Regions from separate parts of the Streptomyces sp. NBC_01381 genome, predicted to be linked through region 3. Evidence: riboswitches for the same ligand, from Rfam matches in the RefSeq annotation. Region 3 holds a riboswitch; each other region holds the start of a gene.

Region 1 (10,115 bases), on a different contig from region 3:
GCACCGGGTGGTTGTAGCCGTGGATCGCCGACCACCAGGACGACATGCCGTCGACCAGTTCGCCCCCGCCGTCCGCGAGCCGGAGCCGTACGCCGCTCGCCGACTCGACGACCAGGGGCTCCTGGCGGCCGGGCATGGGGCCGTAGGGGTGCCACACATGGCGGCGGTCGAGTTCGAGCAGTTCCGATACGGGGAGGTCAGGCATTGGGCGCCAGATCCGTTCCCGCTCCCCGGCGGCGTACGGCCACCAGATCCGTACGCACCTCGGAGCTCTCGGGGCTCTCCGAGGCCACCGAAGCCGCCGCGGCCACGGACGGCTCCGACGGCTCGGACGAACCACAGGGACCGCAACCGCCCCCGCCGTGCGACCCGCAGCCGCCTCCACTCTCCCCGTGCGACCCGCAGCCACCCCCGACCTCGCCGTGCGACCCGCACCCGGCCGCCGCGATCGCGTCCGCCCGGTGCTCCGGCAGCGTCACGGTGCCCGCGCCCTCGACCTCGAAGCCGGCGTCCGCGATCATCTCCAGGTCGGTCTTGCCCGCCTGGCCCTCACTGGTCAAGTAGTCGCCGAGGAAGATCGAGTTGGCGAGGTGCAGGGCGAGCGGCTGCATCGTGCGCAGATGCACCTCGCGGCCGCCCGCGATGCGTACCTCCACATCGGGGCAGACAAAGCGGACCATCGCGAGGATGCGCAGACAGCGCTGCGGGGTGAGGTTCCACTCCTTGGCCAGCGGGGTGCCCTCGAAGGGGATCAGGAAGTTGACCGGCACCGAGTCGGGGTCGAGGTCGCGCAGCGCGTAGACCACGTCCACGAGGTCCTCGTCCGTCTCGCCCATGCCCGCGATCAGACCCGAGCAGGCGGACAGGCCCGCGGCCTGCGCCTGCTGCACCGTGTCCACGCGGTCGGCGTAGGTGTGGGTCGTGGTGATCTCGCCGTACGTGCCCTCGGACGTATTCAGATTGTGGTTGTACGCGTCCGCGCCCGCCGTGCGCAGTTTGTCCGCCTGGCCCGCGGAGAGCAGACCGAGGCAGGCACACACCTCGATGCCCTCGTTCTGCTCCTTGATCGCCTCGATGGTCTGCGAGACCCGGTCGACGTCACGGTCCGTCGGCCCGCGGCCGCTGGCGACCAGGCAGACCCGCTTGGCGCCGCCCGCGACACCCGCGGCGGCGGCCTGCGAGGCCTCGTCGGGCTTCAGCCAGGTGTACTTGAGGATCCCGGCCGTGGAGCCGAGGCGTTGCGAACAGTACGAGCAGTCCTCGGGGCACAGGCCCGACTTGAGATTGACCAGATAGTTGAGCTTCACCCGTCGCCCGAACCACTGGCGCCGTACCTTCCCGGCGGCCGACACCACGTCGAGCAGCTCGTCGTCGGAGGTGGCCAGCACGGCCAGCGCCTCTTCACGGGTCGGCAGCTCGCGCCGAAGCCCCTTGTCCACCAGCGTGTTCAGCAGATCCATGGCGCTGATCCTTACGTACGAGAGCCTGCCTTTCCAAGGAGAGTTCGCACAACAGAAACGCTTTGAGGTGTGGGTATTGCCACATCCTGGCCTGGTGGCCGGACGGCTAGGGTCTGTGCACTGTCTACAAACGCACCGTCCGCAACCCCACTGTCCGCAACCGGCCCCTGACCATGCCCCGGAGGAATCCCATGGCGAGCTCGCCGTTCGACTGGATCGACGAGCAGGCGAGCCTGCGCGCACGGGCCGGCCTTGTCCGCACTCTGCGTCCCCGCCCCGCTGACGCTCCCGGCCTCCTCGACCTGGCGAGCAACGACTACCTGGGCCTGGCGCGGCACCCCGAGATCACCGAGGGCGCGGCGGCCGCGGCGCGCCGCTGGGGCGGCGGGGCGACCGGATCGCGCCTGGTGACGGGATCCACCGAGCTGCACGCGGACCTTGAGCGCGAACTCGCCGAGTTCTGCGGCTTCGAGTCCGCCCTCGTGCTGTCCTCCGGATACGCCGCGAACCTCGCCGCGGTCACGGCGCTCGCCCCGCACGGCTCGCTGATCGTCTCCGACGGGGGCAACCACGCCTCGCTGATCGACGGCTGCCGCCTCGCGCGCGGCACGACCCAGGTGGTTCCGCACTCCGATCCCGCCGCGGTGCGCAAGACGCTCGACGGCCATCGCGGCCCGGCGGTCGTCGTGTCGGACACGGTCTTCTCGGTGGACGGCGACGCGGCCCCGCTGGCCGAACTCTCCGCAGCCGCCGGTGAGTTCGGCGCCGGTCTGATCGTGGATGACGCCCATGGCCTCGGCGTGCTCGGCGACGGCGGCCGCGGCGCACCGCAGGCGGCCGGGCTCGCGGGCAGCCCGCACACCGTGGCCACGGTCACCCTGTCGAAGTCCTTCGGCAGCCAGGGCGGCGCGGTGCTCGGCCCCGCCAAGGTCATCGACCACCTGATCAACGCGGCCCGCACCTTCATCTTCGACACGGGGCTCGCCCCGGCAGCCGTCGGTGCCGCGCTGGCCGCCCTGCGGCTGCTGCGCGCCGAGCCCGAGCGGGCGGCGCGGGCCCGCGCGGTCGCGGCCGAGCTGCATGAACGCCTCACGGCGGAAGGTCTGCAGTCGGTGCGCCCCGACGCGGCCGTCGTCTCGGTGCGCGCCCCGTCGCCGGAGGCCGCCGTGTGCTGGGCCGCCGGCTGCCGCGGCGCGGGCCTGGCCGTCGGCTGTTTCCGTCCGCCGTCGGTCCCCGACGGCATCTCGCGGTTGCGGCTGACCGCCCGTGCGGATCTCACCGGCGCGCAGATTGCCGATGCCGTACGAGTGATCAGCCGCACCGCACCCCGGTAGTCACCGGGGGTCCGCCCGTCACCGGAGGCCGTGGACGAAGGCCTCCCAGGTGGCGTGCGGGAAGAGCAGGGCGGGCCCTGCGGTGTGCTTGGAGTCGCGCACGGCGAGCAGTCCCGACTTCGGCCCTGAAGTCAGCGGGGCTGTCTCGACGCAGTTGTTCATTCCGTTGCTGTGGGTGCTGCGCTGCCACCGTGCGCCGTGCAGAGACGTGCTGTCGGATACGTACCGAGGCAATGCAGTCATGGTGCCCCCTTACGCGCCGTCACCTATCCCGGCGATGTGATCCGTTGATTCCTCGGGTGAAAGTGCTTGTCCTAGAAGGGAGTTGAAGGCATCCGTGTATGCCTGGAGGTCTTCTTTCCGTTCGAGGTAGAGGCTACTCGTCAAATGGTCGAGAACAACCACATCCAGATCAGCAATGTTCGGAAATGAGAAGATAACGAAAGAACCGAGGAGTCCCCTGTGCTCTCCCGCGGCGAACGGCAGCACCTGCAACCGCACATGGGGCAGCTGTGCCGCCTCCTGTATCCGCTTCAGTTGCCCCGCGAGCACCTGCGCCCCGCCGATCTGCCGGTGCAGCACCGATTCGTCCAGGATCACGCTCAGTCGCAGCGGCCGTCTCGCGCGCAGCACGTCCTGGCGGGCCAGACGCACCTCCACCAGCGCGTCCACCTGCTCGTCCGGCAGACCGTCCAGCGCGGCCCGGGTCACCGCTCGCGCGTAGTCGGGCGTCTGGAGCAGACCGGGCACGACATTGGTCTCCAGGGTGCGGACGCGGCAGGCCTGTGATTCCAGACTGATGAAATCGCGGTACGCCGGTGGCAGCAGCCCGCGGTAGGCGTGCCACCAGTGGTGACGCCCGCCGCGGTCGTCGGCGCCCGCCAACGCCACCAGCAACTGGCGGAGTTGGGCATCCTTCACCTCGTACGCGTCGAGGAGGAGATGTACGTCCGCGGCCTTGACACCGCTACGCCCGGTCTCGATCCGGCTCACCTTCGACTGGTGCCAGCCGACCCGGCTCGCGGCCTGGCCGCTGGTGAGCCCCGCGAGCGTGCGCAGCGCACGCAGTTCGGCGCCGAGCTTGCGGCGGCGCACCGCGGGACCGTGCTGCATGTCCGTCTCCTTTCCGACGGAGCCTCATTTTCCGGCCTCCCCCGGTCTCTCACGGGCGACAGTAGAGGAAGTGCCGGTCTCGCGCCCAAATACGGTCTGTCGTAGCAGAGTTCACCGCTTTGAGCGACAGATATATGCACATCTCGGTGGATCGCCACACGTGAGGGGCCCAGTAGTGGCAGTCTGGCGCGAAGCACCATTCCGGGACTGTCCTCGTGCCTTCCGCTACGAGTCGGAGTCCAGTCCCGGTGGGAAAGGGACAGCGTCGCCATGGCAGACCTTCAGGAAGCATCCGTCACTCTGCCGAGCGATCCTGCCTCGGTCTCCGCGGCCCGGAAGTACGTGTCGAACGTCCTCACGGAGTGGGGCCTGCCCGGCGACGCCGAAGTGGCCGACACGGTCCGGCTCATCGTCTCCGAACTGGCCACCAACGCCGTGCAGCACACCCTCGGACAGTCGCCCACCTTCACCGTGGGCATCGAGCTGGACCGCGAGGAGCAGCTGCGCATCGGCGTCACCGACAGTCACCCCCGCTACCCCAAGCGGCTGCCCGCCGCCGTCCAGCAGGACAACGGCCGCGGCATGGTGATCATCCGCTGGCTGACCGTCGAATGCGGCGGCAGACTCTCGGTCACCCCCACCCCCGAAGGCGGCAAGACCGTCTGGATCGCGCTGCCGTGGACGGGGGCGGTCCGGGGCGAGGTGCCGTCGCCCTCGTCCTCAACCCGCTGAGCGCCCGAACGCCCCACGGAGCAGGGCCCGGAAGGTGTCGGCCGCCGGGTGCGAACCGTCGGTGCGGTGGACGACCGAGATCGTACGGCGGAGACTTCCCGGCTCCAGCGGCCGGACCCCCACCGGGGTGGCCGCCGTCCGCGCCACCATCTCCGGTACGACGGCGACGCCGAGACCGGCGCTGACCAGCGCGCACACCAGCGCGTAGCCCGGAGTCTCGACAAGCACCGAGGGGGTCGCCCCGGCCCGTGCGAGCGCCGACTCCACGCCGTGCCGGGGCGGATGCGTCGGCGCCATGCTGATCAGCGGCTGCCCGGCGAGCTCGGCGAGCGGCAGCCGCGACGAGAGGCCCGCCAGCGCGTGCCCGGGCGAGGTCACCAGGACCAACTCCTCGACCAGGACCGGCTCCGCGCTCACGGACGCGGGCAACGGCACCGGATCCGACGGCTCATAGGTGTGCGTGAGCGCCAGGTCGACCTCGCCCGCCGCGACGGCAGCCACACCGAGCGGCGGCTCATAGCCCCGCAGCGTCAGCTCGATGTCCGGATGGGCACGGCGGAACGCGGTCAGCGCGGGCGGCACCAGATGGATGCCTGCCGTGGTGAAGGTCCCCACGCGCAGCCGGCCGCCGGACAGGCCCGACAGCTGGGCCAGTTCGTGCCGCGCCCGCTCCATCTCGTCCAGGACCCGGCGCGCCCGGGCCAGCAGCAGCTCGCCCGCACCGGTCAGCCGCGCCCCGCGGTGATGCCGGACGAGGAGCGGGGTGCCCGCCTCCCGCTCCAGCTTGGCCAGCTGCTGGGAGAGGGCGGGCACGGTGTAGCCGAGGCGCTCGGCGGCGCGGGTGATCGACCCGGCCTCGGAGACCGCCACCAGTGCGGCGAGCCGCGTCGGGTCGTACATGGTGTCTCCCGTGTCTCCCGCCGCGGCGGGCCGTCGGCGTGGGGGTAAACGCCTGCTTAAGGCAGACACAGGATATTCCACATACCTGCTGAAGGCAGAAGAACGGCAGGCTGGGGCCATGGACGCACAACTGGTCGCCTTCACCGGAGTCGCCGCGGGCATGGTCGCCATGCCGGGCGCCGACTTCGCCGTGGTGGTGCGCAACGCCATCGCCTCCCGCCGCGCCGGGGTCACCTGCGCGATCGGTGTCGCGGGCGGGCTCCTGGTGCACACGGCGCTCGCGGTGGCCGGGGTCGCGGCGGTGCTCGCGGCGGTGCCGACCCTCTTCCGGGCGCTGCAGATCGTCGGCGGCGGCTATGTGCTCTACCTGGGCTACCGCGCCCTGCGGTCGGTGGCGCGGCCGGTGCGGGGTGCCGGTGCGCCGGGGGAGGAGGAGAAGGCGGTGGGCGGCAGCCTGCGGCAGGGGTTCCTCACCAATGCCCTCAACCCCAAGGCACCCATCACGTTCCTCAGCGTGCTGCCCCAGTTCGTGCCCGCGGGGAGCCCCGCGATGCCCAGGACGCTGCTGCTGGCGTCCATCATCGTGGCGCTCGCCCTGGTGTGGTTCCCGGTCGTCGCGCTTCTGGTGGACCGGCTCGGCCGCTGGCTGCGCCGGCCGCGTACCGCCCGGGCGATCGAGGGTGTCACCGGCGGCGCGCTGAGCGTCCTCGGCCTGGTGCTGCTCATCGAGGCGGCTCTGGCGTGACGTCCTGCCGCGCGGCCGTGCGGCGGGCCAGGCGGGGGAGTACGCGGGGGAGCACGCCCCACAGGCCCCCGCACACGAGCAGCGTGCCCGCGCTCGCGATGATCCCGCCGGTGCGGCCCACCGCCACGTCCACGACCAGGAGCACCGATCCGGCGAGGGCGAACATCAGGACGGCCATGCCGGCCCTGGCGAGCTGCGAAGAGACCCGCACGATCAGCGGTTTGGCACGCTGCTGGAACAGCGCCCGATGCACCGCGGCCGGCGCCGTGAACAGGGCCGCCGCAAGGACGGCGAGCAGCAGCGTGGTGACGTAGGTGGCGCGCTGCACGTCGTCCAGGGTCCGGAAGCGGGGCGTGAAGGCGAGGGTCAGCAGGAAGGCGAAGAGGATCTGCACGCCGGTCTGCGTGACCCTCAACTCCTGGAGGATCTCCGAGAAGTTGCGGTCCGCGCGCTCGAACGGCGTCTCGTTGCGGGTGTCGTGAGCGGCGTGGGAGCCATTGTCGTCGGCCATGCCGCACGAGTATCCGGGTCGGCGCGCGCCAAGCGCGGCGGACGCGCCGGGCGACGACGCCGGCCGAAGGGCCGGCCGCCGCCGCCCGGCGGCAGGTCAGCGCACCCTGCCGTACGAGACGCTCTTGCTCCAGATCTTCTCGAGCCGCACCACGGTGTTCGACTTCGGGGCGTGCCAGATCCGGCCCTTACCCGCGTAGATGCCGACGTGGTAGACGTTCCGGCCGGAGTGGAAGAAGACCAGGTCGCCGCGTGAGCGGTTGGACGCGGAGACGTGCCGGGTCTTGTTGTACTGCTGTGCGGCGGTGCGCGGGAGCTTCTTGCCGGCGCGCTTGAACGAGTAGAGCGTCAGGCCCGAGCAGTCGAACCGGTTGGGCCCCGCGGCGCCGTAGCGGTAGGGCGAGCCCTTCTTGGACGCAGCGATCTTCAGGGCCTTCGTTCCGTGTGTCGCGGCCTGGGCCTCCGTCGTGAGCCCTGGAGCCACGAGGGTGCCGCCGACGACGGCGAGCGTGAGAGCCGATGCGCAACCGGCCCTGGTGAGCAGCGACGGAACATGATTCAGCGCGGTCATGCGCAACCCTTCGTCAGCCGCCTGTGAAGGATGACCTGTCGGATTCGGGCTGACAAAGTTGCCCGGCCGCGGTGTGCGGCTTCACCCCAAGGGCCGTTGTCCGGACCTTCCGGACCGACCCGTCGTGCCTGGGTCCTCCACTCCTGCCGGTGCACCGATGTCGACCGGGCATCCGGGCGGCGGCAGGACTCGGCGTCCGCCCGGACCGCCCCGCCGCTGTGGCGGGGGCTTGTCGTCGGAAGGGATCTTGACCCGTCAACGGCGAGAAAACCGAGCCGAAACGGCGTTTTGTGAGGCTCCTCACGGCTGAACCGTTCAGGTGGACAACGCCGGATAAGGGCACCCTTCGCAGGGCTCGACGATCGCTCTACCAGCACCGGAAGGAGTCATTCCGGCCGTCGCGTACACCGCTGACGCACCTGTGACCGACCCCGTTGACGACGACCTGCTACGCCGAACGGGGTAGCCCGTCTGGTCCGTTTGAGACCGGCCCCGGACGGCTACAGCCCTGCCGGGCAGCCGACTTGATGGGGAATCAGGGCGCCGAAGGGGGCGGGACGGTGACCCGGCAGGACCGCCGCTCCCCGTCGAGCACGCGCAGCGCCCGCGCCAACGTCGGTGCGTGCACGGCGGTCTCGCCCCGCTGGTGCATCAACGTCAGCGCGTCCCGCAGCGCGGTGGCGCTGCCGACCAGGGCCTGGGCGGCGCGCAGTCCGCCGTACGTGTCGGACGCGCGGGCGGGGTTGATCCGGCCCAGCAGATCGACCACTTCGAGGTACCGGTCGATCAACTCGCCCTCGGCGCGGGTCAGTGCGGGCAGCGGAGGCAGTTCGGGCGGCAGCATCACCGGCTCACCTCGCGTCCGGGGTGCGGAGCGAGTCCTTGCTGCCGCGGAGCGAATCCTTGCGGCTGGGGATGATCCGGTCCACCAGGCCGTACGCGAGCGCTTCGGGCGCGCTGAGGATCTTGTCCCGCTCGATGTCCGCCGCGATGCGCTCCGGGCTCTGCCCCGTGTGCCGTACGAGGAGTTCCTCCAGGAGCGCACGGGTGCGCTGCAGCTCGGCCGCCTGAATCGCGAGGTCAGATGTCTGGCCCTGGATCGGCTCGCTGATCGAGGGCTGATGGATCAACACCCGGGCGCCGGGCAGCGCGTGGCGCTTTCCGTGGGTGCCGGCGGCAAGGAGGACCGCGGCCGCCGACGCGGCCTGACCCAGGCAGGTCGTCTCCACGTCGCAGGTGACGAACCGGATGGTGTCGTAGATCGCCGTCATCGCACTGAACGAGCCGCCGGGGGAGTTGATGTAGAGCGAGATGTCGCGGTCCGGCGCCAGGTATTCGAGGTGCATGAACTGCGCCATCACGTCGTTGGCCGAGGTGTCGTCGATCGGGGTGCCCAGGAAGACGATGCGCTCCTCGAGCAGCTTCGAGTACGGATCGAGAGTCCGCTTTCCCGAGCTGGTGCGCTCGGTGAACTCGGGCAGGACATAGCGGGCGGACGGTCGGTTCATGGCACGTCACTCCTCTTCCCGGGACCGGATGCGCCGGCCCGTGGCTCCTGTAGAAAATGTACAGGACGTACGTAACGATGGTCGGTGACGGCGGGTGAAACCGGTGGACAGAGATCACGAGAGCGGCAGACTGGCGCGCATGACCTCAACGGACCCCAAGGCCGACCTTTGCCGCTACCTGCAGTCCGCCCGCGACGCCCTGCTGTGGAAGCTCGAAGGCCTCTCCGGGTACGACGTCCGCCGCCCGCTGACGCCGACCGGCACCAACCTGCTGGGCCTGGTGAAGCACACGGCGGGCGTGGAACTCGGCTATCTCGGCGACACGTTCGGGCGCCCGTCCGGCGAGCCGCTGCCCTGGCTCGACGACGGCGCCGAGGGCAACGCGGACATGTGGGCCGCCGCCGACGAGTCACGTGAGTTCATCGTGGAGCTCTACCGCCGGGCATGGGCACACGCGGACGCGACGCTCGACGCGCTGGACCTGGACACGATCGGCAAGGTGCCGTGGTGGCCGAGCGGCAGGGACGAGGTGACGCTCCATCACGCCGTGGTGCGCGTGATCGCCGACACGCACCGGCACGCGGGCCACGCCGACATCGTCCGGGAACTCATCGACGGCGCCGTGGGCATGAACGAGGGCAACGACAGCATGCCGTCCAACGACAAGGCGTGGTGGGAGAACCATCGCGAACGCCTGGAACGGGTGGCCCGGGAGGCCGACCCGCAGGCGTGACAGCCCCGTTGGCGCGTTGGCCGAACCTGCCGCGGGGCCGTAGTGTCTGCCCGTCGCAGGCGAAGAGGATCACGGGGGGCAGCGGTGATGTGGACGAGGTGCCGCAGAGCGGCAGGTACGGCGATGGCCGTGGGGATGGTCGTCGTGGCCACCGGGTGCTTGCCGAAGGATTCGACCGACGCCCCGAAGGAGTCGCCCGACGAGCCGAAAGCGAAGGACTCGGCGTCCGCGTCCGCGTCCCCGTCGCTGTCGCCGTCTCCGTCCCGGCCGCTGACGGCCAAGAAGCTGAAGTCCCTCCTGCTGCGTGAGGGCGAAGTGCCGCAGGTGGACAGCGCGCCCGTACAGGGTCCCGTTGCCAAGTACGATCCGCGGGTTCTGGTGCCGGGCCCTGGATGCCAGGACGTGTTCGACGCCCTCGTCTCGCACGACGCGTCCACGTCCGTGATCCAGGACTTCTGGTGGAAGGACAACCAGTGGGGCGGCCGGACCTGGCTGGCCTCGTATGCCGG
Region 2 (10,115 bases), on a different contig from region 3:
CCGCCTCGTCGGCGGGCGCGCTCGCGGACATGCCGCGCTCGTCGATGCGGTCGAAGCGCACGGTGGCGATGAACTCGCCGCCCACCGTGGCCGCGAGGCCCACCCGGTCCACCTGGTCGTGATGGGTGAAGCGGTGCACGTCCTTGGCGGACAGCCGGGGGTAGGGGGCGAAGAAGCGGTAGTACTTCGACTCGTCCGAGACCTGTTCGTAGAAGCTGACCAGGCGGTCCGCGTCCTCGGCCGTGATGGGCCTGATCCGGGCGGTTCCCCCGTCACGGAGCACGACGTCGGCTTCCCAGTGGGAGGGGTATGCGTGCCGGTCCGACGGGGTCTGCATGGGGCCAGGGTACGACGTACGGTCGTTGGAGCACGGTCCCTCGGTCGGCGGAGCACTCACGACGGCATGAGAGACTGGTCTAGACAACTGTGAGACACCTGGAAGGGCAGCAACACATGGCTGAGCGCCGCGTCAACGTCGGCTGGGCCGAGGGCCTTCACGCCCGACCCGCCTCCATCTTCGTCCGCGCGGCCACGGCCGCCGGCGTCCCCGTGACGATCGCCAAGGTCGGCGGCAACCCGGTCAACGCCGCCTCCATGCTCGCGGTGCTCGGCCTGGGCGCGCAGGGCAACGAGGAGATCGTGCTCGCCTCCGACGCCGAGGGTGCGGACGCCGCCCTCGACCGTCTGGCGAAGCTGGTCGCCGACGGCCTCGAGGAACTCCCCGAGACCGTCTGACAGCGACTGTCGCACGCATACGCCGAAGGGCCCGCCCGGAACAGGGGGCGGGTCCTTCGGCATATTTGCGTCCGCTTCCCGAGCACCGCCGAACGCAACCGAATAAAGGCAGGGGATATCGCCGAATGCGGGCAGCAGAAATAGCCGCCTCGCAATCCCCCGTCGAATAGCACTTCTTTGTATACGGCGCCCCTGTTAATTCTGCAGGCTCACCGTGTTTACGACATGTTGCGAACCCCTCACGCGATCGCGTTCCCGCTCGCGCTCGCCCCGCGGCACGAACCGCAGCCGGTGCGCGGCCGTCGCCCGCTCCGTGTGCTGCGCGGTGAGCGCACGGGCCCGCTCCGCGTCGCCGCGCGCCACCGCGTCGACGATCGCCGCGTGCTCCGCCCAGGACTCCGCGGGGGCGGCCGGCGTCTCGACGACATACATCCAGGCGATCTTGTGCCGCAGCTGGGTGAGCAGCGCGGTGAGGCCGGGGCTGCCGGACGACTGGGCGAGCGTCTCGTGGAACCAGCCGCCCAGCGAGCGCAGATCCTCGCTCTGACCGCGCCTCGAACGCTCCTGGCCGAGCCTGACGAGGCCGCGCAGGACCTTCAGATGGGCCTCGGTGCGGCGCTGCGCGGCACGGGCCGCGGCGAGCGGTTCGAGGAGCATGCGGATCTCCAGGAGGTCGGCCGCCTCCTGCTCGGTCGGCTCGGCGACGCACGCGCCCGCGTGCCTGCGCGTGACGACGAACCCCTCGGCCTCCAGGGTGCGCAGCGCTTCGCGCACCGGGACGCGGGAGACTCCGTAGCGGCGCGCGAGCAGTTCCTCGGTGAGCCGGCCACCCCGTTCGTAGACACCGGAGACGATGTCGTCCCGGATGGCCGTGCATACCGAGTGCGCAGGAATGCGCATGACCTGACCTCCGCCTTAATCCCCGCGAAACGCGGTCGATTGACGCTCATTCAGTGACTCTATTGCAGAGCGTGTGAATTTCCGACGGCGGGTCGGAATCCATGGATATTTTTTGGCCAAAGGCGAGCCTGGAACGACGAAAGCCCCGGCTCTCTATGAGCCGGGGCTTTCGATGAATCAGATCAGACGTTGACGCCGTGCGACCGGAGGTAGGCGACCGGGTCGATGTCCGAGCCGTAGTCCGGACCGGTGCGGGCCTCGAAGTGGAGGTGCGGGCCGGTCGAGTTGCCGGTGGAGCCGGAGAGGCCTATCTGCTGGCCCGGGGTGACCGCCTGGCCGACGGTGACGCTGAGGGACGACATGTGGCCGTACTGCGTGTACGTGCCGTCGTTCATCTGGATGACCACGTTGTTGCCGTAGGCACCGCCCCAGCCGGCCTCGACGACGGTGCCGGAGCCGACCGCGTGGACCGTGGTGCCGGACGCGGCGTGGAAGTCGACGCCGGAGTGGCTGCCGGAGGACCACATGGCGCCGCCGGTCTGGTAGCCCGTGGAGATGGACGAGCCGGTGATCGGGGAGACGTAGCTGTTGAGGCGCTTGCGCTCGGCCTCGCGGGCGGCGCGCTCCTTGGCCTCGCGCTCCTTCTTGGCCTTCGCCTTCGCCTCGGCCTCGGCCTTGCGCTTGGCCTCGGCGGCCTTCTTCTTGGCGGCCTCTTCGGCCTTCTTGGCGGCAGCGGCGTCGTCGGCGGCCTGCTGCTGGGCGGCAGCCTGGGCGTCGATGCTGGCGGCGAGCGAGTCGCCGACGGAGATCGCCTGGGTCAGGCCCGTCTTCTCGACGGCGGCCTCATCGGCGGCGAGCGCCGGAGCGGCGAGGCCTCCGATGACACCGGTGGTGGTGAGGGCGGCGACGCCCGCCACGTTCGCGGTGGTACGCGTGAGGCGGCTCGGGCGACGGTGCTTCCCGGTGGCACGGGTGAACGCCATGAAGCGGCTGATCCTTTCCTTCCTTCTCGCCTACCGGGTTAGCTGACGGGTTCGGAGCAGGAAGGTCTCCTACGGGTTCCTCGCCTCGCGGCAAGGTGCCCGATTCACCCCAGGGGACATGTGGGTCCCCGGCTCCCCTGGCTCGCGCCGTACGGGGACTCGGCGATGACTGTCCGGTGCCGCGGACGCGGCGTACTGCATGACGAACAGCCGGACCAGACGCTAAGCGGGGCGTCTTTCCATCGCCAAACGGATCAGAGGTTTTGTAGCGCACGCCACAGGTCAGACACGTAACCTCCATAGCAATTCGGACATATGAGGACCCCAGCAGCCAATTCCCGCCACTGGGGTCCCGATATGTCCTGACTGTCCCTCAGCCCGTGACCGTCATTCAGCCCGTGACCACACTCACTTCACCGATGCCGAGGGCCTTGACGGGCTCCTCGATCTGCGCCGCGTCGCCGACGAGGATCGTCACGAGCCGGTCGCCCGGGAAGGCGTTCACGACGGCGGCGGTGGCCTCCACGGTGCCGGTCGCGGCCAACTGCCGGTACAGCTGCGCCTGGAAGTCGTCCGGCAGGTGCTGCTCGACCTGGTCGGCGAGGGTCGCCGCGACGGACGCCGCCATCTCGAACTTGAGCGGGGCCACACCCACCAGGTTCTGTACGGCGACATCGCGCTCGGCGTCCGTGAGGCCTTCGGCGGCCAGGGTGCGCAGCACCTTCCACAGGTCGTCGAGAGCCGGGCCCGTCGACTCCGTGTCCACGGAGCCGCTGATGGCGAGCATCGCGGCGCCCGTGCCGTCCGGTGCGGAGCGCAGGACCTGGGCGAACGCCCGTACGCCGTAGGTGTATCCCTTCTCCTCGCGCAGGACGCGGTCGAGGCGCGAGGTGAGGGTGCCGCCCAGGCAGTACGTGCCGAGCACCTGGGCGGGCCAGACGCGGTCGTGCCGGTCCGCGCCGATGCGGCCGATCAGAAGCTGCGTCTGGACGGCTCCGGGGCGGTCCACGATGACCACACGGCCGGTGTCGTCGGCGGTCACCGGGGGCACCGGACGCGGCTCGGCCGTGCCGCCCGTCCAGGCGCCGAGGGTGTCGGCGAGTACGGCGTCAAGGTCCGTGCCGGTCAGGTCGCCCACGACGACGGCGGTGGCCGTGGCGGGACGGACATGCTTCTCGTAGAAGGCGCGCACGGCCGCCGAGTCGATGGCCGCGACCGTCTCCTCGGTGCCCTGGCGGGGGCGCGACATCCGCGAGGTCGCCGGGAAGAGCTGCTTGGAGAGCTCCTTGGCAGCGCGGCGCGCCGGGTTGGCGCTCTCGTGCGGGATCTCGTCCAGGCGGTTGCTCACGAGGCGCTCGACCTCGCTGTCCGCGAAGGCGGGGGCCCGCAGGGCGTCGGCGACCAGGCCGAGCGCCTTCGGGAGCCGGGAGACCGGGACTTCGAGGGACACCCGCACACCGGGGTGGTCGGCGTGCGCGTCCAACGAGGCGCCGCAGCGGTCGAGTTCGGCGGCGAACTCCTCGGCGGAGTGCTTGTCGGTGCCTTCGTTGAAGGCCCTCGCCATGATCGTGGCGACACCGTCGAGGCCCGCGGGCTCGGCGTCGAGCGGCGCCTCCAGGTGGATCTCCACGGCGACGACCTGCTGGCCGGGGCGGTGGCAGCGCAGCACCGTGAGGCCGTTGTCCAGGGCCGAGCGCTCGGGCGCGGGGAAGGCCCACGGCCGTGCGGTGCCCGCCTGGGGCTGCGGGTGGAACTGCATCGTCGCGGCCTCGGTCACTGCGCCGCCTCCTCTTCGTCCTCGTCGGTGGCTTCGGCGGCTTCAGGTGCCGCGATGGGCTCGTACACGAGCACCGCGCGGTTGTCCGGGCGCAGGCGGGCCGCGGCGGCCGCCTGGACCTCCTCAGCGGTCACGTCGAGGACCCGCTGCACGGCGGTCAGGGCGAGCTGCGGGTCGCCGAACAGGACGGCGTACCGGCACAGTTCGTCCGCGCGTCCCGCGACCGTGCCGAGCCGGTCGAGCCACTCGCGCTCCAGCTGCGCCTGGGCGCGCTCCATCTCCTCGGCGGTGGGGCCCTCCTCCGCGAAGCGGGCGAGCTCCTCGTCGACGGCCGCCTCGATGACGGGGACCTCGACATCGCCGGACGTCTTCACGTCCAGCCAGCCCAGCGAGGGGGCACCGGCGAGGCGCAGCAGGCCGAACCCGGCTGCCACGGCCGTGCGGTCGCGGCGTACGAGCCGGTTGTAGAGCCGGGACGACTCGCCGCTGCCGAGGACCGTGAGCGCCAGGTCGGCCGCGTCGCACGCGCGCGTGCCGTCCTCCGGGAGGCGGTAGGCGGCCATCAGGGCGCGGGCCGGGACCTCTTCCTCGACGACCTCGCGCAGCTCCTTGCCGATGGTGTCGGGCAGCGCGCCGTCGCGGGGCGGCTGCTTGCCGTCGTGCGAGGGGATGGACCCGAAGTACTTCTCGACCCAGGCGAGCGTCTGCTCCGGGTCGATGTCGCCGACCACGGAGAGGACCGCGTTGTTGGGCGCGTAGTACGTACGGAAGAAGTTCCGCGCGTCCTCCAGCGTCGCCGCGTCCAGGTCGGCCATGGAGCCGATCGGGGTGTGGTGGTACGGGTGGCCCTCGGGGTACGAGAGAGCGGTCAGCTTCTCGAAGGCCGTGCCGTACGGGACGTTGTCGTAGCGCTGGCGGCGCTCGTTCTTGACGACGTCCCGCTGATTCTCCATCGACTCGTCGTCGAGCGTGGTGAGCAGGGAGCCCATCCGGTCGGCTTCCAGCCACAGGGCCAGCTCGAGCTGGTGCGTGGGCATCGTCTCGAAGTAGTTGGTGCGCTCGAAGCTGGTGGTGCCGTTCAGCGAACCGCCGGCTCCCTGCACCAGCTCGAAGTGACCGTTGCCGGGCACCTGCTTCGAGCCTTGGAACATGAGGTGCTCGAAGAGGTGCGCGAGGCCCGTACGGCCCTTGACCTCGTGGCGCGAGCCGACGTCGTACCAGAGGCAGACCGCGGCGACCGGGGTCAGGTGGTCCTCGGAGAGCACCACGCGCAGGCCGTTGGCCAGCCGGTGCTCGGTCGCTGTCAGGCCGCCTGAGCCGGCCTCGGCCGTGGCCGTGTGACCCATGGGCATGTACGTCCCTTCGATCGCGGAAAAGCTGGATGTTCAGCCAGTCCTGCCACTGTATGCAAGCGTGCCGACAACCTGTGAAGTTCCCGCTCCGCGCTCGGCGTAGTCGGGTCCGAAGTCCGGGTCGTGGTCGGCGTTGTCAGTGGGACAGTCCACAATGGTCGGCGTCAGATCCCGTTGATGCCCTGGCAGACACCGTGAAGGAGCCGCAGCAGCGATGGCCCGCCGCAGCACGAAGACCCCGCAGCCCGACGACTCGTTCGAGGAGAAGATCCTCGACATCGACGTCGTCGACGAGATGCAGGGCTCCTTCCTCGAGTACGCGTATTCGGTCATCTACTCGCGCGCCCTGCCGGACGCCCGCGACGGCATGAAGCCGGTGCACCGCCGGATCGTGTACCAGATGAACGAGATGGGCCTGCGCCCCGACCGCGGCTATGTGAAGTGTGCCCGTGTCGTCGGCGAGGTCATGGGTAAGTTGCACCCGCACGGCGACGCGTCGATCTACGACGCCCTGGTGCGCATGGCCCAGCCCTTCTCCATGCGGCTTCCGCTGGTGGACGGGCACGGCAACTTCGGTTCGCTGGGCAACGACGACCCGCCGGCCGCCATGCGGTACACCGAGTGCCGGATGGCCGACGCGACGTCCCTGATGACGGAGTCGATCGACGAGAACACGGTCGACTTCGAGCCAAACTACGACGGCCAGGAGATGGAGCCCGTCGCCCTCCCGGCGGCGTACCCGAACCTCCTGGTCAACGGCGCGTCAGGCATCGCGGTCGGCATGGCGACGAACATGCCGCCGCACAACCTGGGCGAGGTGATCGCGGCCGCCCGCCACCTGATCAGGCACCCGGGGGCCGACCTCGAGACGCTGATGAAGTTCGTGCCGGGCCCCGACCTGCCCACGGGCGGCCGGATCGTCGGACTTGGCGGCATCAAGGACGCGTACGCGTCGGGCCGTGGCACCTTCAAGATCCGCGCGACGGTCGCCGTGGAGAACGTGACAGCGCGCCGCAAGGGCCTGGTCGTCACCGAACTGCCCTTCACGGTGGGCCCCGAGAAGGTCATCTCCAAGATCAAGGACCTGGTCGGCTCGAAGAAGCTGCAGGGCATCGCGGACGTCAAGGACCTCACCGACCGCGCGCACGGTCTGCGTCTGGTCATCGAGATCAAGAACGGCTTCGTCCCCGAGGCCGTCCTGGAGCAGCTCTACAAGCTCACGCCGATGGAGGAGTCCTTCGGCATCAACAACGTGGCACTGGTCGACGGCCAGCCCCTCACGCTCGGCCTCAAGGAGCTCCTCGAGGTCTATCTCGACCACCGGTTCAACGTGGTGCGCCGCCGCAGCGAGTTCCGCCGCAGCAAGAAGCAGGCCCGACTGCACCTGGTGGAGGGGCTGCTCGTCGCCCTCCTGGACATCGACGAGGTCATCCGCCTCATCCGCTCCAGTGAGAACTCCGCGCAGGCCAAGGAGCGCCTGATGGAGCGCTTCTCGCTGAGCGACGTCCAGACGCAGTACATCCTGGACACGCCGCTGCGCCGCCTCACCAAGTTCGACCGCATCGAGCTGGAGTCCGAGCGCGACAAGCTCAAGGCCGAGATCGAGGAGCTGACCCGCATCCTGGAGTCGGACGCCGAGCTGCGCAAGCTGGTCTCCTCCGAACTGGCCGCCGTGGCCAAGAAGTTCGGCACGGACCGGCGCACGGTCCTCCTGGAGTCGGCGGGCACCCCCGCCCCCACGGTCTCGCTGCAGGTCGCGGACGACCCGTGCCGCGTGCTGCTCTCCTCGACCGGCCTGCTCGCCCGTACGGCCAATGGGGAGCCCTTCTCCGACGGCGACACCAAGCGCGTCAAGCACGACGTGATCGTCTCGGCCGTGCCGGCGACCGCGCGCGGCGAGGTGGGCGCGGTGACGTCCGGGGGACGGCTGCTGCGCCTCGCCGTGGTGGACCTCCCGCAGCTTCCCGAGACGGCTGCGGCACCCAACCTCTCCGGGGGCGCGCCGGTTTCGGAGCTGCTCTCCCTGGAGGCGGACGAGAAGCTGATCTGTCTGATGACCCTGGACGAGTCCTCGCCCGGCCTCGCACTCGGCACCGAACAGGGCGTGGTCAAGCGAGTGGTCCCGGACTATCCGTCCAACAAGGACGAGCTGGAGGTCATCACCCTCAAGGACGGTGACCGGATCGTCGGCGCGGCCGAGCTGCGCACGGGCGAGGAGGACCTCGTCTTCATCACGGACGACGCCCAACTGCTGCGCTACCAGGCCTCGCAGGTCCGTCCGCAGGGCCGCCCGGCGGGCGGCATGACGGGCATCAAGCTCGCGGAGGGCGTCAAGGTCATCTCCTTCGTGGCGGTGGATCCCGCCGTGGACGCCGTGGTCTTCACGGTGGCGGGCTCGCGCGGCACGCTCGACGACTCGGTGCAGACGACGGCCAAGGTGACGCCGTTCGACCAGTACCCCCGCAAGGGCCGGGCCACGGGTGGCGTACGCGTCCAGCGCTTCCTGAAGGGCGAGGACTGCCTGAGCTTCGCGTGGGCGGGCCCGACTCCGCCGCTCGCGGCCCAGCGCACCGGCCTGCCGGCCGAGCTGCCGGAGATCGACCCGCGCCGAGACGGCTCCGGGGTGTCGCTGGCGAAGCCGGTGGCGGCGGTGGCGGGCCCGGTGTAGTCAGGTCTGGTCTCTGGTCAGGTCAGTCGCCCTGCGGTTCCTGCACGTACCGCAGTACGCCCCACATGCTGTGCTCATCGGCACCGGCCTGTGGGGCGTACTCACGACACGCCTCAAGCTCCTTCTCCAGAGCGGGTACGTCGATGCCGGACCCGATGAGCACGAGCTGACTGAGCCGGACCTCACCCGCGGCCCACGGCTCGGGGTAGAAGCGCAGAAACCGCCCCACGGCGTGCACGGCGTACTTGTTGCGCGGGTCGGCGGCGCCGAAATCGACGTACCCCTTGATGCGGTAGAGCCCCTCCGGCCTGCTGTCCAGGAGAGCCATCAAGGGGCGGGGGGCCAGAGGCACTTCGGAGGTGAAGGCGAGGCTTTCGTAGCCCGCATGCAGGTGGTCATGGTGATCGTGGTGGCCGTCATCCTGCTGATGACTGTGCAGATCATCGAAGGACAGCTGCCCGACCCGCTCCCCCACGGGCCTGCGATCGAGGAGCAGCTCCACATCGACGCGCCCGTACGAGGCGGGGACCACGGCGGCGCGATCGGTGAAGCCCCGGACGACACCGAGAATCCGCTCCCGCTCCGCCTCGGGCACCCGGTCGGCCTTGTTGACCACGACAAGATCGGCGATCCCCAGATGCCGGTCGACTTCGGGATGCCGCTCCCTGGTGGAGTCGAACTCGGCGGCATCGACGACCTCGACGAGCCCCCCGTACACGATGTGCGGATTCTCGCTGGCGAGCACCATCTTCACCAGCTCCTGCGGCTCGGCGAGCCCGCTTGCCTCGATGACGATGACGTCGATTCGGGCGGACGGCTGAGCAAGCTTCTCCAGATAGACGTCAAGCTCACTGGCATCCACGGCACAGCAAAGACACCCGTTGCCGAGCGAGACGGTCGAGTCACCGAGCTGCCCGGCGACCGCCATGGCGTCGATCTCGATGGACCCGAAGTCGTTGACGATGGCCCCGATACGGCTCCCTCCGCTGCGGTGCAGCAGATGATTGAGCAGGGTCGTCTTGCCGGAGCCCAGGAAGCCGGTGAGGACGATGACCGGGATCTGCTGCTTGCTCACGTGCGACCTCTCGCATCCGTACGTTCATGTCGGCGTCCCGCACTCATCGGCGCCGGGCTCGGCAGCCAGGCCGCGCCGACAGCCGCGCCCGGCGCACATCGGCGCCCGCACCCGGCGCTCGGCGTCCGTACCGGCGCTCGCCGGCGTCCGCGCCCAGCGCCCGAATTCCGCACTCCGAATCGGTGCTCCGGATCCCGTACGACGAATGAAGACGGCCCCAGGATATGTGCGCGTAGAAGCGCCGCGAAGTGAACGATTGTTAGCGGCGCTCGCGGGGCACACATTGGGCACGGCGTCGGGACGCGCGGCCACCGCATCCTCCTGTGCGCCTCCTCTCCGCCTCCCTGCCGATCAGCGCCGCTCGGCACCCTGGGAGACGGCAAGCGCGCCGCCCACCGCTCGCCGGTCCGCTCCCTGTCGACCCGCACCCGACGACCGGCGGACGGTCGCCTGATTCGGGGGTTGACATGGCCACACAGATTTTTGGCATACGGGGACTGAGTTCCGCCACCGGGGCGGGACTCGCGTTCGCGGCGGGGGCCTTCGCCCTGCTCGCCGCGCAGCAGCGACGCTATGCGGAACTCCGCATACAGGTCGACCGCGCGGAGCGGGCCGACTGGCGCCG
Region 3 (10,115 bases):
CGAGTTCCTTACAGGCGCTCTCTACCGATCGGCGGGTGGCGCGCTGTTCGGCCGCCATGGCGGACAGCAGGAGCGCCGTCAGCGCAGTGGCACCGTTGAATGCCTGAAGTTTGGTCATGACCTCGATGGCCGACAGGTGGAGGAAGGCGCCTTGCTGCGTATTCGCCTCGAAGGTGGTGAGCACGGACGCGAACAGCGCGCACACCATGCTCCCGGCCAGCTGGAAGCGCAACGCCGCCCAGATGAGCAGCGGAAAGACGAGGAAAAGCAGGCTCAAATCGCCGAGCACAGCCAGAGGTATGACGATCACGGCCGCGATGGCGAGGCACAGCATCTCCTTCCAGCGCCTCAGTTGCAGTGGTCCAGTGGCTCCCGCCAGCACGAGCAGGAGCGGAGTGACGAGCAGGACGCCCATCGCGTCGCCCACCCACCACGCCAGCCACACGGACCAGAACTGCCCCGTCGCCAGTCCGCCGGTGACCACCTGCAGCCCGACCCCCGCCGTGGCACTGATCAGCATGGCAACGAGCCCGCCGAGGAAGACCAGGGCGAGACCGTCCCGCAGACGTGAGATTCCGACCCGGAAGCCGACCCCGCGCAGCATCAGATAGGCGCAGAGCGGGGCGAGGGTGTTTCCCGCCACGGTGACGAGGGTGGTGGGCTGAGGGGTGGTGAGGGACGCGATGACGAGGAAGGACCCGATGGCGATCCCGGGCCAGACCGACATGCCGTAGACAAGCAGGGCGGCGACGGCCACGCCGGTGGGCGGCCAAATGGGGGTGACGATCACTCCTTCGACAGTGAGTCGACCGAGCAGGCCCAGCCGCCCGGCCACGTAATAGCAGGCGGCAACGGCCGCTGTCTTGAGGACTACCTCCAAGGACAGCCGGAACCGCCGGGTCAGCAACACAGCAGCCATCAGACACCGAGCGGACCATTTCGGCCATGCGAGCGCCCGTGTCGGTGTCCGGGCTCGTCCGCAGTCTTCAGGGGGCGCTCATCCCCCCTCCCCCCGTCTGTCTCCTCTGGTGCGCGGTGGGCAGGTCTACAGGTCGCTGTCGTCGTGGCCGATGATGAGGACGGCGGCATCGTCCTCATGGCCCACCGTGTCCGCCAGCCGCATCACACCGCCTGCGAGAGCGTTGATGCCCAGTCCGGCAGCGGCAGTGATCTCGGCGAGCCGCATCACCCGGTGCAGGCCTTCGTCGAGGCTCAGTGTCGGCCCCTCGACCACCCCGTCGGTCAGCAGCACGACGACGCCACCCGTGGTGAGCCGGTGGCACACCACGGGATACTCGGCGCCTTCGAGTACGCCGAGCGGGGGACCGCATTCTCCTTCGTCGACACCGGACCGGCCGTCGGCCGTGGCCCAGATGTGGGGAATGTGGCCGGCCCGAGCGCACTCCAGGACGCCGGTGGCCGGATCGAGCCGGAGAAACGTACATGTGGCGAAGAGGTCCTCGCCCAGGGAAACCAGGAGATCGTTGGTACGCGCGAGCAGTTCCCCAGGGTCTCCCGTGACCGAGGCCAGCGCACGCAGGCCCACCCGGACCTGCCCCATGAACGCGGCGGCCTTGATGTTGTGCCCCTGCACGTCTCCGATGGACAGGCCGATACGGCCGTCGGGCATGGTGAAGGCGTCGTACCAGTCTCCCCCGACGTTGAGGCCGTGATTGGCGGGCATGTAGCCCACGGCCAGCCGGACGCCGGGAGGGTGCGGAAGGTCGTGCGGCAGCATGCCGCGCTGCAGGGCCACTGCCAGCTCGACCCGGGAGCGCTGCATCTCCGCGAGTTCCCGGGCCCGGGAGGTCAACGCCGCGAGCCTGGCGAGCAGCTCGTCACCGTCTTCGGCCGCCTGCGTACGGAACATTGATCGCGCCCCGGTTCCGCGAGAGCACCTCGCGTCAGTTCAGCTGTCTTTCACCACGTGCGTCATTGGCATGACCTCGCGTTCAACTCTGCCCGGAGATGACGGCGGTCGCACCCTGTCGCCGTCGGGCGTAGGAGATCAGCCCCTGAGGATCGCGATGGTTGTGGGGGTCAGCCGCCCTGGCCGGCGCTTCCGATCGGGCCGACCTTCACCGGGGAGCCGGAGCCGTCGGTGACGGGCAACGTCTTTGCGCCCGGCCACTCCAGGGAGACCGACTTCGTCTCGCCCGGCGGGGTCACCACAAGACCCGTGACGCTGACACCGGAACCGCCCGAGTCGTTCATCGGGTAGTTGATGCCGAAGGACACCGATTCCCCGTCCTTGAGGATCATCCGCTCGGCCGGCTGACCACTGCGCTGCGCGGACAGCGCCCCCTCACTGGTCTTCAGGTCGACACCCGCGAACCCGGACAGCGCGCAGTCCCGGCCGCCGCCGTTCTCCAGAGTCACGGCGACGGTGCCCTCGGTGTCGCCGCCGATGGTGCTGTCCATCGCCGTGATGTCCAGCTCGTCGGTGCGGCACTTGCCGGTCTTGCCGTTCTCGTTGGAGCCGGTCCCGGCGGCCGTGCCCTGCCCGCCGGAACTCCCGGAGGAGTCCTTGCCGCCGCCCTGATCCGAACCGCCCGAGCCCGAACCGCCCTGATCCGAGCCGCCCGTACCCGAACCGCCGCTTGAGGAAGACTCACTGGACGCCGACGACGGGTCGCCCTGCCCCGTGACGTCATCGCCGTTGCAGGCCGTGAGGGAGAGACCCGCGGCCACGCCCAGGGCCGCGGCGGCAACACGCAGAGTGCGGCGACGAGTAGCACGGACAGTGGTGTTGGAACGCATGGCAGATCCCCCGTAGGTAGTGGGTGTTGTTCGCTCCTTGGAACAACACCCACTCTGATCGGGGCCACTAACGCCGAGCTCCCACCCCACTAACATCCGCCTAACGGACGCGTGAGCAGGCACAGAGGGCGGAGCCGGTCGGGCGGCTACGCGTACGGTGCGTCGGGTTCACTCGGTGATGTACCAGTCGTTCTTGAGGTACTCCAGGGTGTAACTGCCGAGGTCGCTCTCGGAGAAGGTGACCGAAGCCCTGACTGATTCGACCGGCATTTCGATCTTGACGGGCGTGCGCACGGCGACGCGCTGCGGGTCGACCGTCGCCGTCTTCAGGGCCTTCTTCTGCGCGGGCGAGATCATCTGGAACACGGTGGCGTACGTCGACGTGCACGGGCCAAGACCTTGGTCCTCTGCCTTCTTCGCGGCGGGCCGGGCCACTTCGCAGACCGTGTCGATGTCCTCACGGCCCAGCGCGTGGAGGTACTGCTCGTACCGCTTGATCGCGCCCGCCTTCGTCCTGGGCGCGGGCTGGTCGCCGGTCGGCTCTGCCGACGGCTTCTCGGTCCGAGCGGAGGCGGACGGCGTGGCCGACTGCTCTTCGGCCGGTGGGGACGTGGACGTGGACGGCTGCGAAGACTTCGCGTCCGTGTCCTCCTTCGCTTTGTCAGGACCGCACGCGCACGCCACCAGCACCACACAGGCCGATACCGCCACGCTCGCCATCGTCCGCGCTCTCATTCGATCCCCTCATCACCAGCCGACAACACGTCAAAGACGTCACGCAAGATCTGGGGAAACGGTTCCCGAGTTCGGTTCAGGCAGGACAGCAGCCGGTTCAACTTCGCGCCACTGACGGTGTGTGCGGCCGCTGTTAGCCTGCGGCCATGATCAAGGGGAGATCGCCCGGCCGAATAGCGCAGCGCATAGCGGGGGACAGCAGGTCGGAGCGTGTACTGATCCTGGCCAGCTTCGTGAATCGCGTCGGCAATGGGCTCTTCAACACTGCGTCGGCCCTCTACTTCACGTTGGTCGTGGATCTGCCGGCGGTGCAGGTGGGTGTCGCCCTCACCGTCGCCGGCTTGATCGGGCTGCTCGCGGGGATACCGGGAGGTCACCTGGCCGATCGACGTGGGCCGCGCACGATCATGATGGTCGCTCTGATGGTTCAAGCAGTGGCGATGTCCGCTCTTGTGCTTGTCGAGAGCTGGGCCGCCCTCACGGTCATCGCCACCATTGACCAGCTTGCCGCAGCCGCCGGCGGCGCGGCCTGGGGAGCCCTCGTGGTCCGGGTCGGCACTGACCGCCCGGCGCTGTTCAGGGCAAAGCTCCGAACTTACGTCAATTTGGGCGTCGTTCTGGGGACCGTGGGTGCTGGATTTGCGGTTGCCGCGCATACTCGCACTGCCTACCTCGTACTGATTCTCGGCAATGCGGCCAGCTTTGCGCTGTGCGCCCTGCTCCTGTTCTTGCTCCCCAACTACAGGGCATTGGCGCCGCCGTTGCAGCAGCGCCGCTGGATCGCTCTCACCGACCGTCCGTTCGTGACCTTCGCAGCCCTCTATGGTGCGATGGGGCTGCAGTACCCGGTGGTGTCGCTGCTTCTGCCGATTTGGATTTCAGAGCACACGGACGCACCGCGCTGGACCGTGGCCGCGGTAGCCGCGATCAATTCCGGAGTCTGCGTCCTCCTGCAGACCAGAATCGGATCCCGCATCGAAACGCCTCGCGATGGCGGCAAGGCGTTCCGCACGGCAGGACTGCTCTTCCTTGTCAGCTGTCCGATGATGGCCCTGGCCGCGCACGCTCCCGTGTGGGCGGCTGCCGGCCTCGTGGTCGCAGCGATCTTCGTCCACAGCCTCGGGGAGATATGGGAGTCCTCGGCCGGCTTCGCCCTCGGCTTCGGCCTGGCACCAGACCATGCCCAAGGCCAGTACCAAGGGCTTCTCGGGCTTGGCTTCAGCGCGGGCCAGGCGCTCGCCCCTGCCATCCTCACCACCGTCGTGCTCGGCATGGGCACCATCGGCTGGCTGCTCCTCGGTGCGTTCTTCGCCGCTGTGGGCGCCGTTGGCCCATCGCTTGAACGCTGGGGTACGCGAACCCGATCCCGACTGGGTCCCGCAGCTGCGGGACCCAGCGGAGAACCGGACGAGGCGCGCGTATAGCCGCTCGCTCAGCCCGGAGCCGGCCCCGCGCTGCCGGCGTCCATCGTCAGGCCCGCCGAGGATTGCCGGGCCTCCTGCGACTCCTCACCAGGGCGGGCCACCTCGCCGGCGTCGGCGAGCCGGACGAGTTCGGCGAGCCAGGCCGGGGCTTCGCCGCCGTCCATGACGGAGCCTGACGGACGTATCGACGGACGTATCGATTGCGCTTGTTCGGTGGTGGTGAAGAAGTCGATCGGCATGGCCTGTTCAGTCCCCGCCGCGGCGGCGGGCCCTGCGTTGGCGGCGGCCTCCCGTGCTACGGAGAGCTGCCGCTCGGGCCCGGCCGCCGGGGCCGCGCCCGCGTCCTCCGTGACCGTGATGTGCACCTTCATGGCCGTTCCCCTCGCCTAGTTGAGGACCGCGTACCGGCCTTCGAAGTTCATCTGGGTGCTGCCGACGTTCTTCACCGTCAGCCAGTACGTGACCGTCGTGGCCGTGGCCCGTTCGACCTCGGTCTCCCACTCGATCTGCGGGCTGCCCGTCTGCGGTGTCGTCGGCATGAAGTACCAGATGACGTGCCAGCCCTGCGGCCAGTTGAAGGTGAACCAGCGCCCGGTCTGGCCGGGGTTGAGTGTTCCGGTGAACTGTGTGCCTACTCGCATCGTCGTTTTCCTCTCACATCCGAGAACCGGGAGAACCGCGCGTCACCATCCGAGAACCGCGAACCGGGCCTCGAACTCGACCGAGTCGGCCACCAGGTTGGTCACGTCGATCCAGTACGTCGCGTACGTGTCGTTGGCCCGCTCGACCCGGACCTTCCAGCCGATCTGCGGGGCGCCGGTGCGGACGCTGGTCGGGACGACCGTCCACACCACATGCCAGTGGGCGGGCCAGTTGAAGGTGAACCAGCGGCCGGTGCGGTTCCCGGCGAGGGTGCCCCGGAACTGGACGCCGACCCAGCTGCTCGTCTGGAGGGCCGCCGGGATGAGCTGGCGCAGGTCGGGACGCCTGCCGATGCGCTGGGTCGCCGGGCGTCCCGGCGCGTCCTGCTGCGGTGAGCCGGTGGAACGCAGCAGCTGCCGGGCCCGAGAGGGCGACAACGGGATACGGCCGTTCGCCCGCAGGACGCCCTGGGTGCCGGCCAGCGCGCCCACGACGATCGGCGAGGCACTGGACGTACCGCTGAACCGGTCCGTGTACCAGAAGTCCTGGTTGTCGCCAGCCTGGAGGTCGCCGTAGCCGGTCGTGGTCACCTCGCGTCCCCAGCCCTGTGCGTCCACGCAGGCGCCGTAGTTGGAGAAGTCGAGGCGGGACCGGTCCGGGCCGTGCTGGCGGCCGTGGGTGCCGGGCGGCGGCGCCCCGGCACCCACGATCACAGCGCCGGCGTCCAGCGCGGTGCGCCGGAAGGGGTTGCGCCACCAGGAGGGGAAGCCCGCCCTCGGGGTGTCGTAGTCGGCGTGGTCCAGGTCCTCCGCGCCGTTGCCCGCGGCCTCGACCACGGTGATGCCCTTGTTGACGGCGTATCGGATGGCCAGGTAGTCGTCCGGCCACCACTCGACGGCGATGTACCCGACCTGGCCGACGCCTGTCGCGTGCGGACCGGCGCGGTGGATCTCCAGCAGGATGATGTCGCCGGGGCCGAGGCGGTCGGCGGCGTTCCGGATCGCCGTGGCCGTGGGGATGGAGAAGGCGGACGCGCTGGTGACCGTGTCCGGCGCGATCCCGGTGATCCCGAACGCGTTGACGTCGCCGCCGATCTCGCCGAGCACCGCGGTGCCGTGATCGGTGTCCGTGCTCCCGGTGCCGGAGACGATGCCGCCCTGGTTCAGGCGCAGGTCCTCATGGGTGAAGCGCCAGCCCCACTCGCAGTCGATCACGCGGACGCCGGCGCCGCGCCCGCCGGGCAGGGTCCACGCGTAGCGGGCGTCGACGCCGCCCGGAGCCGCGTCGAGATAGCCCTGTCGGGCGGTGAAGTCCGGGGAGACGGGCGGTGCGTCGGCGCCCGTCGGCTGCATGTCGTTGAGCGGCGGGAGTTCGGTCTCCTCGCTCTCCTTCTCCTTCTTCGGTACGACCTCGGGGACGGCGAGGGCGGCTGCGGGCTTGACGTAGGCGCCCTCCACGGCGTCCGACGCGCGGAGCCGCTCGGCCAGCGCGTCCAACTGGTCGGTGGGAGCGTCGACATGGAAGAAGAGCCCCATCCGGTCGAGGATCTCCAGCGTGGCGTCGTCGGCACCGGCGCCTTCCGAGGGGGCACCCGCCTGGGCGCGCAGCCTCTCCTGGTCCGCGCCGAACAGCGGGCTGAAGGTGACGTCCTCCTGGGCCGCCACGGCGTCGAGACCGCTGACGGAGATGTCGGCGGCGGCGGTCGCGCCGGTCGGGGTGATGCGTACCCCGGCGTCGGCGCGCGTGATGCACACCAGCTCAGGGCGTCCGAAGAGTGGTTCTGGTCCTGGAGCCGGGCGGTTGTTCCCCCGGCTGTTCCCCGCACCTGATCGCTGTGGCACAGCTGACTCCTTCACCACGTTACGGAAGGTCCGCCAGTGGTTTCACGTAGGCGGCCTCGACTGCCGGGTGGTCGCGCAGGGCCGTGGCGACGGCCTCGGCGTCCCTGTCGGCGGGGACGGCGACCCGTTGCCATCCGATGAGGGCCGGGTCGTCGGCACCGGGGTGCAATGGCTCCGCCGTGACGCCGAATCGCCGCTCCAGAAGGTTCCGGACGTCCAGGACATCCGCGGTGGCTGCCGTCGCGGGAGGCGGCGGCGTACGGAGTTGAACACGGAGCAGGACGATGACTTCGGCGGCGTCGGCCACAGGTCGGCCCTCCCCCTCCTGCCGGACGCGTCCGGTGCCGCGTCCGAGCGGCGCGCTCGCGGTCACCGGCCCGCCGACTCTAGTGAGGGGCCGTCACCGGATCGTCGCCATGGCGTCACCGCGTCCGGGGCCACCGGGATGGCACTGGCGGCGAAATGCCCGCTTTGAGAGGGCGATCAGCCTCAGCGCTATGTCCAGATTTACGGCTAAAGTTGCACATTTAACTTGTTTATGGCGTGAAGGAAATTCTGTCACCATTGCGGGATAGTCGCGCCAAATTGCGCGCTCTGATACGCCGCCAAGCCGTAAATCGACCTGCGCCCAATTCGGTGAAATGAGTCACACCGGCGGCCGTGGGTTTCGAGAGCCGCCGAGCGCACTTCCGTTCTGCGCAAAGAAAGTTGGGCTTTTCGATCAAAGGGGGCCGGGCATTCTGGTCGCCAAGGGCGGACCTCAGACATTCCCTATGCGAATTCGTGTCTTGTTCCGTCCGGGCTTTCTCGCCTAACGTCACCGTCAATCCGGATGGAACGCCGAATCCTGCCGCCGTCCGGCAACTCTTCCACCCACTCACATACGCACGGCAGGAGCGGGGGACCCAGGTAAGCCGCTGATCCGCATTCCGGATCGGCTCGGGGTGAAGTCGCATTCCCGGTGCGACCGGACATCTCCCGTCCGAACCCGACAGCTCACCTCGTAGGCGACGGAGAGGAATTCGCCATGCCTGCAAAGGGCAAGCACCGCCGTCCCAAGTCCAGCCCGCTCACCCGGGGCATCGCCGCCGCAGGCACGGGCGGGGCCGTCCTCGTACTCCCGGTGCTCGGCGCGACCTCCGCAGGCGCGGCGCAGGCCGCCCCGGCCGCCAAGCCCGCCGCCGCCGCGAAGACCTACGTCGTCGTCGCGGGCGACTCCCTCTCCAAGATCGCCCGCGAGCACTCCCTGAGCGGCGGCTGGAAGCAGCTGTACAAGGACAACCGCAGCGCCCTCGGCGACGACCCGCGGCTGATCCACCCCGGCCTCAAGCTCACCCTCGGCAAGAAGGCCTCCGCCGAGCCCGCGGAGAAGTCGGCCGCCTCCAGGGCGTCCGCCGAGCGGGCGGACCGCTCCGAGCGCAAGAGCACGTCCGCCGAGCCCGCCGCCGCCCAGGCGAAGAAGTCGTACACCAACGACCTCGACGGCTGGATCAAGGAGTCGCTCGACATCATGGCCCAGCAGGGCATCCCGGGCACCTACGAGGGCATCCACCGCAACATCATGCGCGAGTCCTCCGGCAACCCGCTGGCCATCAACAACTGGGACTCCAACGCTGTCGCCGGAACCCCGTCCAAGGGGCTCCTGCAGGTCATCGCCCCCACGTTCGAGGCCTACCACGTGCCCGGCACGTCGACGGACAGCTACGACCCCGTCGCCAACATCACCGCCGCCTGCAATTACGCGGCCAACCGGTACGGCTCGATCGACAACGTGAACGGCCCGTACTAGACCGCACCCCGTCTCGTCCGCTGTGAGCCCCGGCGCGCCATGTGTCCGGGGCTCAGGCCTGTCCGAGGCCGGACCAGGTGCCTGGTCCAGGCCGCGCCGAGTGCTCAGTCACCCGTGCTGTTCCGTGTAGTGCGCGCGGAGAAGGTCGGCGCCCCAGTCGTGGCGGACGTGCCGCCAGACCGAGTGGGCGTGGTTGCCGCCGTCCTGGGTGTTGTCGTACTCGATGAGGAAGTCCGGGGCCCGAACGCAGTAATAGTGCCGGTCCCCCGGTGCGCGGCCACCGGCCCAGGCGAACGAGAGGGCGTCCAGTCCACGCGCCACGGCGTCGGACCAGCACTCCTGCGCGTACGCCGTGGGCGCGCGGTCGAGGTAGCGGCGCACCAGACGCTGAAGCAGCCGCTGCTGACCGGGCGTCATGTCGCCGTACGGGAGGCCGGTCGGCAGCAGGTCTGGATCGGCGAAGGGGTCGGCGCGGGTCAAGATGTCGTCCGGAGGCGCGGCGGCGAAGACCGCCTCTGCCCGTCGGCCGACATCTAGGTCCGTGACCAGCTCCCGGGCCAGATCCTCCTCCGGCCCCAGCAGCCTGCGGCCGGCCTGCGGACCGTGTGTGATGCGCGCCGGCTCCGCACCGATGAAGTGTGGCGTCACCCGCATCCCGGCCGCCGTGATCAATACGTGTACGGCGAGGTGGTGGCCGTTCATCCGCCAGCCCCAAGGTCCGTCGCCCTCCGGGTCGCCCAGCAGCCGCAGCCAGTAGCGGTCGGCACCCGTGGCGCCGACCATGGCTCGGCGGTGCCGTTCCACCTCGATCGCCCCGTGCGCCAGCGCCGCTCCCGCCGCGCTGTGCGCCGTGGCGAGGAGCGCGTCGACAGCCTCGCGCTGCCGGTCGCCAAGACCCTCGGTGGGCAGCCCAGGGCGCCCGCC

The links. Region 3 has a riboswitch for cyclic di-AMP ahead of OG453_RS43410 (LysM peptidoglycan-binding domain-containing protein). Riboswitches for the same ligand answer to the same signal wherever they lie in the genome.
Positions count from the first base shown of each region.
Region 1: linked by a shared signal. The riboswitch ahead of OG453_RS40620 (C40 family peptidase) and the one ahead of OG453_RS43410 (LysM peptidoglycan-binding domain-containing protein) in region 3 are both predicted to bind cyclic di-AMP.
Region 2: linked by a shared signal. The riboswitch ahead of OG453_RS28240 (M23 family metallopeptidase) and the one ahead of OG453_RS43410 (LysM peptidoglycan-binding domain-containing protein) in region 3 are both predicted to bind cyclic di-AMP.

Region 1 covers NZ_JAPEPI010000003.1:510,400-520,514, reverse strand. Annotated here, with positions in the region: gene OG453_RS40665 (adenosylmethionine--8-amino-7-oxononanoate transaminase) at 1-205, opposite strand, end outside; gene bioB (biotin synthase BioB) at 198-1,460, opposite strand; gene OG453_RS40655 (8-amino-7-oxononanoate synthase) at 1,652-2,794, shown strand; gene OG453_RS40650 (DUF397 domain-containing protein) at 2,813-3,037, opposite strand; gene OG453_RS40645 (helix-turn-helix transcriptional regulator) at 3,047-3,907, opposite strand; gene OG453_RS40640 (ATP-binding protein) at 4,178-4,639, shown strand; gene OG453_RS40635 (LysR family transcriptional regulator) at 4,628-5,539, opposite strand; gene OG453_RS40630 (LysE family translocator) at 5,658-6,284, shown strand; gene OG453_RS40625 (DUF6328 family protein) at 6,262-6,795, opposite strand; gene OG453_RS40620 (C40 family peptidase) at 6,892-7,365, opposite strand; cyclic di-AMP (ydaO/yuaA leader) riboswitch at 7,369-7,535, opposite strand; gene OG453_RS40615 (hypothetical protein) at 7,901-8,209, opposite strand; gene OG453_RS40610 (ATP-dependent Clp protease proteolytic subunit) at 8,217-8,873, opposite strand; gene OG453_RS40605 (DinB family protein) at 9,013-9,606, shown strand; gene OG453_RS40600 (hypothetical protein) at 9,730-10,115, shown strand, end outside.
Region 2 covers NZ_JAPEPI010000002.1:1,445,585-1,455,699, reverse strand. Annotated here, with positions in the region: gene OG453_RS28255 (bifunctional GNAT family N-acetyltransferase/acetate--CoA ligase family protein) at 1-337, opposite strand, end outside; gene OG453_RS28250 (HPr family phosphocarrier protein) at 454-735, shown strand; gene OG453_RS28245 (GntR family transcriptional regulator) at 931-1,635, opposite strand; gene OG453_RS28240 (M23 family metallopeptidase) at 1,818-2,618, opposite strand; cyclic di-AMP (ydaO/yuaA leader) riboswitch at 2,631-2,793, opposite strand; gene OG453_RS28235 (pitrilysin family protein) at 3,010-4,395, opposite strand; gene OG453_RS28230 (pitrilysin family protein) at 4,392-5,747, opposite strand; gene OG453_RS28225 (DNA topoisomerase (ATP-hydrolyzing) subunit A) at 5,962-8,415, shown strand; gene OG453_RS28220 (GTP-binding protein) at 8,438-9,490, opposite strand; gene OG453_RS28215 (DUF6082 family protein) at 9,958-10,115, shown strand, end outside.
Region 3 covers NZ_JAPEPI010000004.1:447,823-457,937, reverse strand. Annotated here, with positions in the region: gene OG453_RS43455 (MASE1 domain-containing protein) at 1-919, opposite strand, end outside; gene OG453_RS43450 (PP2C family protein-serine/threonine phosphatase) at 1,046-1,870, opposite strand; gene OG453_RS43445 (DUF4232 domain-containing protein) at 2,041-2,760, opposite strand; gene OG453_RS43440 (hypothetical protein) at 2,929-3,495, opposite strand; gene OG453_RS43435 (MFS transporter) at 3,642-4,919, shown strand; gene OG453_RS43430 (hypothetical protein) at 4,928-5,290, opposite strand; gene OG453_RS43425 (hypothetical protein) at 5,306-5,560, opposite strand; gene OG453_RS43420 (S8 family serine peptidase) at 5,603-7,315, opposite strand; gene OG453_RS43415 (hypothetical protein) at 7,422-7,775, opposite strand; cyclic di-AMP (ydaO/yuaA leader) riboswitch at 8,231-8,425, shown strand; gene OG453_RS43410 (LysM peptidoglycan-binding domain-containing protein) at 8,430-9,191, shown strand; gene OG453_RS43405 (DUF3500 domain-containing protein) at 9,300-10,115, opposite strand, start outside.